One region of the Nesterenkonia suensis genome, then DNA from elsewhere that is predicted to be linked to it. Evidence: riboswitches for the same ligand, from Rfam matches in the RefSeq annotation. Region 1 holds a riboswitch; the other holds the start of a gene.
What was found. Region 1 has a riboswitch for thiamine pyrophosphate ahead of thiC (phosphomethylpyrimidine synthase ThiC). Riboswitches for the same ligand answer to the same signal wherever they lie in the genome.
Positions count from the first base shown of each region.

Region 2: another riboswitch for thiamine pyrophosphate. It lies ahead of ACYVKI_RS13695 (3-oxoacyl-ACP reductase); the one in region 1 lies ahead of thiC (phosphomethylpyrimidine synthase ThiC).

Region 1 is NZ_BAAGRN010000001.1:188,289-192,491, forward strand. It holds gene thiC (phosphomethylpyrimidine synthase ThiC) at 1-1,663, opposite strand, end outside; TPP riboswitch at 1,660-1,766, opposite strand; tRNA gene ACYVKI_RS00825 (tRNA-Ser) at 2,068-2,152, opposite strand; RNA gene ffs (signal recognition particle sRNA small type) at 2,401-2,497, shown strand; gene ACYVKI_RS00835 (hypothetical protein) at 2,607-3,137, shown strand; gene ACYVKI_RS00840 (alpha-keto acid decarboxylase family protein) at 3,274-4,203, shown strand, end outside.
Region 2 is NZ_BAAGRN010000025.1:16,284-20,486, forward strand. It holds gene ACYVKI_RS13690 (LLM class flavin-dependent oxidoreductase) at 1-1,280, opposite strand, end outside; gene ACYVKI_RS13695 (3-oxoacyl-ACP reductase) at 1,283-2,116, opposite strand; TPP riboswitch at 2,208-2,303, opposite strand; gene ACYVKI_RS13700 (histidine kinase) at 2,380-3,582, opposite strand; gene ACYVKI_RS13705 (response regulator transcription factor) at 3,607-4,203, shown strand, end outside.

The sequences.
Region 1 (4,203 bases):
GGATGTCCTGAGAGATCCGCATGGAGCAGAACTTCGGACCGCACATGGAGCAGAAGTGCGCGGTCTTCGCCGGCTCGGTGGGCAGGGTCTCGTCGTGGAACGCCTGGGCGGTCTCCGGGTCCAGAGCCAGGGCGAACTGGTCCTTCCAGCGGAACTCGAACCGCGCCTTCGACAGCGCGTCGTCCCGCGCCTGAGCGGCCGGGTGACCCTTGGCCAGGTCGGCGGCGTGGGCGGCGATCTTGTAGGTGATCACCCCGGCCCGGACGTCGTCGCGGTTGGGCAGCCCCAGATGCTCTTTCGGGGTGACGTAGCACAGCATGGCGGTGCCGTAGCGAGCGATCTCGGTGGCGCCGATCGCGCTGGTGATGTGGTCATAGCCCGGAGCGATGTCCGTGACCAGCGGCCCCAAGGTGTAGAAGGGCGCCCCGTGACAGAGCTCCTGCTGGCGCTCCACGTTCTCCCGCACCAGGTGCAGCGGAATGTGGCCCGGGCCCTCGACCATGACCTGCACGTCGTGCTCCCAGGCCCGCCGGGTCAGCTCCGCCAAGGTGTCGAGCTCCGCGAACTGGGCCTCGTCATTGGCATCCGCGATCGATCCCGGCCGCAGCCCGTCGCCCAGAGAGAAGGCGACGTCGTAGGCGGCGAAGATCTCGCACAGCTCGTCATAGTGCGTGTACAGGAAGTTCTCCCGGTGATGCGCCAGGCACCAGCCGGCCAGGATCGACCCGCCACGGGAGACGATGCCGGTGACCCGCTCGGCGGTCAGCGGCACGTGCCGCAGCAGCACCCCGGCGTGGACGGTCATGTAGTCCACGCCCTGCTCGCACTGCTCGATCACCGTGTCCCGGAAGACCTCCCAGGTCAGGGCCGAGGCGTCGCCGTCGACCTTCTCCAGCGCCTGGTAGATCGGCACGGTGCCGATGGGCACCGGGGCGTTGCGCAGGATCCACTCCCGGGTGGTGTGGATGTCATCCCCGGTGGAGAGGTCCATGACGGTGTCTGCACCCCACCGGGTGGCCCAGCGCAGCTTGTCCACCTCCTCCGCGATGGAGCTGGTGACCGCCGAGTTGCCGATGTTGGCGTTGATCTTCACCAGGAACTCCCGTCCGATGACCATCGGCTCGGACTCCGGGTGGTTGATGTTGTTCGGGATGATGGCCCGCCCGGCGGCCACCTCGGCGCGCACCGTCTCCGGGTCGCAGCCCTCCCGCAGGGCCGCGTAGCGCATCTCCTCGGTGATGACGCCGCGCCGGGCGTAGTGCATCTGGGTGACCTTCCTCCCCGGCAGGGCGCGGCGCGGCACGGGACCTCTGCCGCGCCACTCGTCGCTGGCCGCCCCGCGGCGCACCGCCGAGCGGCCGTCGTCGTCGAGGCGACGGCCCCGGCCGGGGTACTTCTCGGTGTCCTCCCGAGAGAGGATCCACGGCTCGCGGAACGGCGGCAGCCCCTCCAGCGGGTCGCCGCCGGGGCCCGCGGTCCGGTAGGCCTCGAACCGCTCATTGGCGGAGCCGTCCGGTGAGTCGTGCAGGCGGATCCGGGTGACGGGGACCTCAAGGCCGGAGCCGTCGGTGATGCTGGCCCGTTCGTGGGCGGGGTGGGCCTCTTCCGTGGGGGAGGCGGTGGTGTTCGCCGAAGGGGTGGTGTGCACAGAGAAATCGCTCATGATGAGCCCTCACTTCCTACGCCGGCATGACCCGGTCAGGTTCGACGGTCCAGGCGTGCATCGCCTGATCTCAGCCCCTGCAGGGGCACCCGTGTGGACTCGTCGAGCGTAACCCACTGCCCGGCGGCGACGTCGTCATATGACGCGTGACCTGGGAGGACGGGAGCGCCTCGGGTCTGCGCGTCGGGTCTTGGTCGTGCATCGCGCCACGTGTGCCGGGAGCATCCAGTGGCCGCGAATCCCGGCATCTGAAGATGCTCGTCGGCGTGCTCCGGGCAGATGCCGTCAGGCGTGGCCACTCGAGAGGGGGGGGGGAGTGGAGAAGCGCTGACGCCGGGAGGAGAGACGGCGCCGCAGACACGACGAGGCCCCCGGTCAGATGACCGAGGGCCTCGTGCTTCGAGCGGAGGATGGGGGATTCGAACCCCCGAGGGCGTGAACCCAACACGCGTTCCAAGCGTGCGCCATAGGCCGCTAGGCGAATCCTCCTGGAGCACTCGGTCCGCAGGTGCGAACACCCGACGTCGCGAGAGCAGACTCCATCGTAGCGAAGAACAGCACGAAAATGCACATCGAGTCCGGATCGGCGCCATGACGGGCGTCAGCGCGCGACGCCGACCGTCAGACATGTGCCTGCACGAATGCCAGCGGGGCCACGGTCACGGGCGAGGCCGAGGGCAGGCGGCCCCGTGGACGGGCCAGTTGGCGCGGGCGCGGATCTCCGGGCTACGATGGTCCACGGCCCCACGTGTGGTGTCATCCTGCTGAACTCCCCCAGGACCGGAAGGTAGCAAGGGTAGGTGGGCTCTGGCAGGTGCACGTGGGGCCACTTCTCTGCCCGCCCGGCGATCTGCGCCACGGGTCGGGCCTGCGCTCCCTATCCCCGCGGCCTCCTTCTCGGGGATGACGACGACGCTTCGCCTCCTTCACTAGCGTGGGGCCCATGACTCATCCCGCGCACCGACGCACACCGTCCCCGCTGCTGCAGATCTGCCGAGGTCCCGTCGGCCAAGGATTCGCGATCAGCGCCGCCGCTCTCATCCCGGTCCGTCGCTATCCCCGTTGGCTGCGGGAGACGATCGTCTGGGTCCCGTCGGTCACGATGGCGGCAGTGTTCCTCTTTCCCGAGCAGGCGCAACGGATCGCTCGGCAGACGGGGCTCGAGATCGCTGAGTCCGTCGCCGAGCCCAGCACTGAGTCCGGTCCAGAGTCCGGTCCAGAGTCCGGTCCAGAGTCCGGTCCTGAGTCCGGCACTGAGGCTCCGCTGCCCGTCCGGCTGGCCGCCGCCGGATTCTTCGGGGCCGCCGTCTACGCAACGATGCGCACGAGCCTCTGGGCGGACACGGCACTGGAGAACGGGCTGCGGCGTCTCCGCGTCCCCGCCCCGCGGACGGTGCTGGCGGTGGCCGCGGGGACTGCAGCCTGGGGCAGCGCCGAACGTGAACGCCGCCGGGGTGCTTCACCCGGCGACTGAGATCGCTGCGTGGGGAAGTTCCCTCCCCGCTTCCTGGACAATGGAGAACAGCGCGTCCCGTGACCCGGGGCGAACTGACCACTTCATCCCGGCGGTCGCCCACAAGGCGACCCGCCACGACCGGAAGGCGAACCACGTGTCCGAGAACCCCACCGCCGAGGCTGCGATCACTCCTTCAGCCCCCAGCAGGCCTGGCTACACCATCGGTGACTATCTGCTCGACCGTCTGGCCGAACTGGGCCTCACCGAGCTCTTCGGAGTCCCCGGGGACTTCAACCTGCGATTCCTCGACCACGTGGTTGCCCATGACGACATCCGCTGGGTGGGATCGGCCAACGAGCTCAACGCCGGCTACACCGCCGACGGCTACGCCCGCATCCGCGGCATCGGCGCCTTCCTGACCACCTATGGCGTGGGAGAGCTCTCCGCCATCAACGCGCTGGCCGGCTCCTACGCGGAGTCCGTGCCGGTGGTGCAGATCGTCGGAGCCCCGCCGAAGGAGGCCCAGGCCTCCGGCCGGAAGATCCACCACTCGCTGGGCGACGGCGATTTCAAGCACTTCCTCCGCATGGCGGAGGAGGTCACCTGCGCGCACGCGGACCTCGACGCCGCCACCGCCACCTGGGAGATCGACCGTGTCCTGCGGGACGTCGTCTTCCGCCGCCGTCCCGGCTACCTGATGCTCGCCGCCGACGTCGCCGAGGTGCCGGCCTTCCCACCGTCGGCGCCGTTGATGACCGACCTGCCGGTGACCACCCCCGGAGCGGAGACCGCCTTCGAGGAGGCGCTGCGCCGCTTCCTGCCCGGCCGCCGCACCGCCGTGCTGGCCGACCTGCTGGTCCATCGCCTCGGGGCCACCGAGGAGCTCGCCTCCTTCCTCGCCGACTCGAACCTGCCCTTCGCGACCCTCGCCTGGGGAAAGACCCTGGTGGACGAATCCGACGAGAACTTCGTGGGCATCTACTCCGGGGCCGCCTCTCAGCAGCGGGTGCGCGATGTCATCGAAGGAGCCGATGCGCTGATTACGCTCGGCGTGGAGTACACCGACAACACCACCGCCGGGTTC
Region 2 (4,203 bases), on a different contig from region 1:
GTGTAGTCGGTGCGGAACCGTCCGCGGCGCTGCAGCTCCGGGACCACGTGGTCCACGAAGTCCTCGAGGCTGCCCGGCATGGCCGGCGGCATGAGGTTGAAGCCGTCCGCCGCCCCGTAGTCCACCCAACGTTCGATCTCGTCGGCGATCGACTCCGGCGTGCCCACCATGGTGCAGTGCCCTCCCCCGGCGGCCAGCCGGCCCAGCAGCTGCCGGACGGTGGGCCGCTCGGTGGCGATGATCCGCAGGATCGTGGCATACCGGCCCTGCGGCCCGGTGAACTCCTCCAGCGGGGGCAGCTCCGGGACGGGCGCGTCGAGCTCCCAGTCCGAGGTGTCCTGGCCGATGAACACGCTGAGCTGGCGCAGCGAGGCCTCCGTGGGCAGCAACGCGTCCAGTGCGGCCTGCTTGGCGCGTGCCTCGGCCATGGTGGAGCCCACATAGGTGACCAGCCCAGGCATGATCGCCGTGCCGTGGGGGTCGCGCCCTGCGGCGGCGAGCCGGCGTCGGACATCGGTGCTGTACTCCCGCGCGGCCTCGACGTCATAGGCGACCGCGTAGATCGCCTCCGCGTAGCGGGAGGCCAGGTCTCGGCCCTGCTCGGAGGCCCCGGCCTGGAAGAGCACCGGCCGACCCTGCGGCGGGCGCGGGACGTTCAGCGGCCCGGCCACCTGGAAGTGCTCGCCCTGATGGTCGATGGGGGCGATGAGGCCGCCGTCGGAGTAGCGTCCGTCCCGATCGTGGAGCAGGGACTCCCGCGGCCAGGAGTCCCAGAGCCGGGTGACGGCATCGATGAACTCCTCGGCCCGGGTGTAGCGCTGCGCGTGCGCCGGCATGGCTGGGTAGGAGTGGTTCTGCGCCTCGGCGTCGAACATGGAGGTCACCACGTTCCAACCGATGCGCCCACCGCTGATGTGGTCCAGGCTGGCCAGCAGCCGGGCCGCGTGGAACGGGGTCCAGAAGGTCGAGGACACGGTGCTGACCAGCCCGATCCGCTCGGTGTGCTGACTCATCGCCGACAGCAGCGTCAACGGCTCCAAGAACCAGGTGGGCCCGTCCTCGACGGCGCCGATGCCCAGCGAGTGGCCGTCGGCGAAGAACACGGCATCCAGCGTCCCGCGCTCGGCGAGGCGCGCCAGCTCGATGTAGTAGTCGACGTCGCCGAGCCGTTCCACCGCAGAGTCCGGCGCGCGCCAGGCGGCCTTGTGGTGCCCGACGCCGAAGAGGAACAGGTTCAGCTTGACCTGCGGTGCTTCGGTGGTGATCTGTCGCGCTCCCATGCTCAGCCCTTCACCAGCCCGCCGTCGACGATCAGATTCTGCCCCGTCACCCCGCGCGACCACGGGGAGGCGAAGAACAGGGCGGCGTCGGCCAGCTGCTCCGGGGTGGTCACTTTGCGCAGCGGGGTGCCGGCGGCGATGGCGTCGAAGACCTCCTCCGGGGTGGCGGCGGAGGCGTCGGTGGTGCGCAGCAACCCGCCGGAGACCATGTTGACGGTGATGCCGTCCGGTCCGAGGTCGTCGGCGAAGGTGCGCGTCAGCGAGAGCAGCGCCGCCTTGGCCGCGGTGTAGTCGTGGTACGGCACCACCGGGTGCTGGAAGAGGTTGGTGCCGATGGTGATGACCCGCCCCTGGCCGGCCTCGCGCATCCCGGGCAGGGCGGCCTGGATGACGTTCAGCGGGCCGGTCACCGAACCGGCGAACTGCGCCTCGAACTCCTCGGCGGTGATCGCATCGGCCTGAGGGCGGGCGTCGCCGGTGAAGGCGAAGTCCACCAGGGCGTTGTTCACCACGGTGGTCACCGGGCGACCGAAGTGCTCGGCGGCGGTGCTGATCAGCTGCCGGACCTGGTCGGCGTCGCGGATGTCGGCGCCGACGGCGAGCGCCTGCTCCGGGTGGGCGGCGGCGATCGCTGAAGCCGCGGCCTGCGAGGAGTGGTAGTTGACCACGACCCGGGCACCTTCGCGGAGGAAGGCTGCGGTGAGGGCCGCGCCCAGGCCGCGGGCGCCGCCGGTGACGACGACGACCTGCTCGGCCAGCGGCAGGGCGCCCTCGTGGGCCTCGGCCCTGGATTCCCGGGTGGGTGCGGCGTCGTGGAGTGCGGTGTCGGTGCTCATGCGTGCCTCTCGTCTCGAGGCGAAGGCAGCCCGCAGGCGATGCGCGAAGCACCCCGGTGATCCCACCAGGTGCGCCGCCGTGCGACGCGTGGCCGCGTATGCCGGACAATCCCTTCGCCAGTGCTAACTGGATCAGGTTCGACGGGTGTCATCTCAGCCGCAGAGTGCGGCACCCCGTGTCACGGTCACCATCTCAGCACATGGCGGGCGTCACAGCCAGTCGGTGAGGGACGGATGACCGCGGATCCCTGTCCGTGACGCCTTCATCCGACCGCTCCAGACGCAGGAATTCCGACCTGGCACTCGCGGCGCATCCCGTGAGCTTCCAGACACCACCGTCCGGCATCGTCAGGTCCGGCGCGCAACGTTCCTCCAAGTCTTCTCACTCGCCAATCCATGCTGCTCATGCCGACCCCGCGGCCGTTGCCCACTCCAGCGGATTCGCCGTCCGCCCCAGCACGGTTCGCCACCGTCAGATCCAGGGTCTCGCCGACCTCGAGCGTGATCCAACAATCGGGCTCGCCTGCATGAGAGGGAGCACCATGCCGCAGCACGTTGGTGACGGCCTCCTGAATCAGGCAACCGAGGTCGTGCTGGAGGACGAGCCCCACGTTCGCGGAATCCCCACGCACCAACAGCTGCGGATGATGCCCGCCCTCACGCAGTTCATCCAGGCGCAGCTCGAGGACCTCGTCCAACCCCATCTGGATACCGGCGTACTCATCTCCCGGAATCTCCTGCAGCACCGACACCACCTGATGCAGATCTGAGATCGCCGAGCCCGCGGCCTCCGAAATCGCCCGCAGGGCCGTCTCGTGGCCCTGAGGATTCTGGGCCAGTCCGGCCACTTCGCTGCGCATCCGGATCATCGTCAGCTCATGACCCAACGAGTCGTGGAGTTCATGGGCGAGCGCGCGTCTCTCGGCCTCCCTGGCCGCCTCGAGGGCCGCTTCAACAGCAACAGCACGTTCCTCAGCATCCTGCTGCCGCTCATAGGTCCGCCGGAGCAGACCCCCGACCACATAGGCGCCCCCGATGCACAGTGCCCACCACACCCACATTCCAAGGTCCGACCCACTTGACGCTCGGTCCCACACGGACAGCGTCACCCAGAACAAGGCCAGCACCAGATAGGCGCGCCGGCACCATGGCCGGGCGGAGACAGCCATGATCCCTCCGAAGGCGACCGCCAGGAGCGCCCCCTCCACGGGAGCCCCCATGAATCCGCTCATGGCCGCGCCTCCGAGTGCGACGACGGCACCGGCCTGCGGCGCGATCCACAGCGCGCAGAAACTCAATGCCCAGGCAATGTAGGCAATCAACGTACCCTGTGCCACTGGGGACTCCAGCACGAGGATCTGCAGCACCAGGGAGATGATCAGAGCCGACCCCACGGGAATCGTGACGGCCAGCAGTGCGTACCGTGGGAGCTTCTGCACCATGCTGGGAACTGGGGTTCGCACCATGTGGTCAGGCTATAGGATCGTTCCATGATTCAAGTGCTGGTGGTGGACGATCATCCCGCCATGCGCGACGCACTCAGCATCTACGTGCGATCTGCCTCCGACATGGAGCTGGTCGGCGGCCACGCCACTGGTCGGGCTGCTCTCCACCGCGTCCGGGACGACGCGCCCGACGTCGTCCTACTCGACCTCCACCTCCCGGACCACGACGGCGTCGAGATCACTCGGATCATCGTCGACACCTACCCACGCACGCGGGTGCTGGCACTGTCAGCGTTCACATCCCCAACGACTGTCGCTCATGCGATTCTCGCGGGCGCCACCGGGTACCTCAGCAAGGGCGCGACCGCACGGGAGATAGTGGCTGGCATACGCCGTGTCCACGCCGACAAGCCCATCTTGGACTCCGCTGTTGCCCCCCACCTGCTGGTCAGCCCGACAGCCTCTCCAGACGCTCTTCACCGAGCAGCAACGCAGATCCTCAGCCTGGTCCCAGAGATCCCGCCCCGGGAGCTGGAGACCTTGCAGCACCTCTCCACAGGTCTCAGCAATCATGAGATCGCGCAGGCCATGACGATCAGCGAAGCCGCAGTCAAAGGACATCTGAGCCGGCTGAATCGCAGA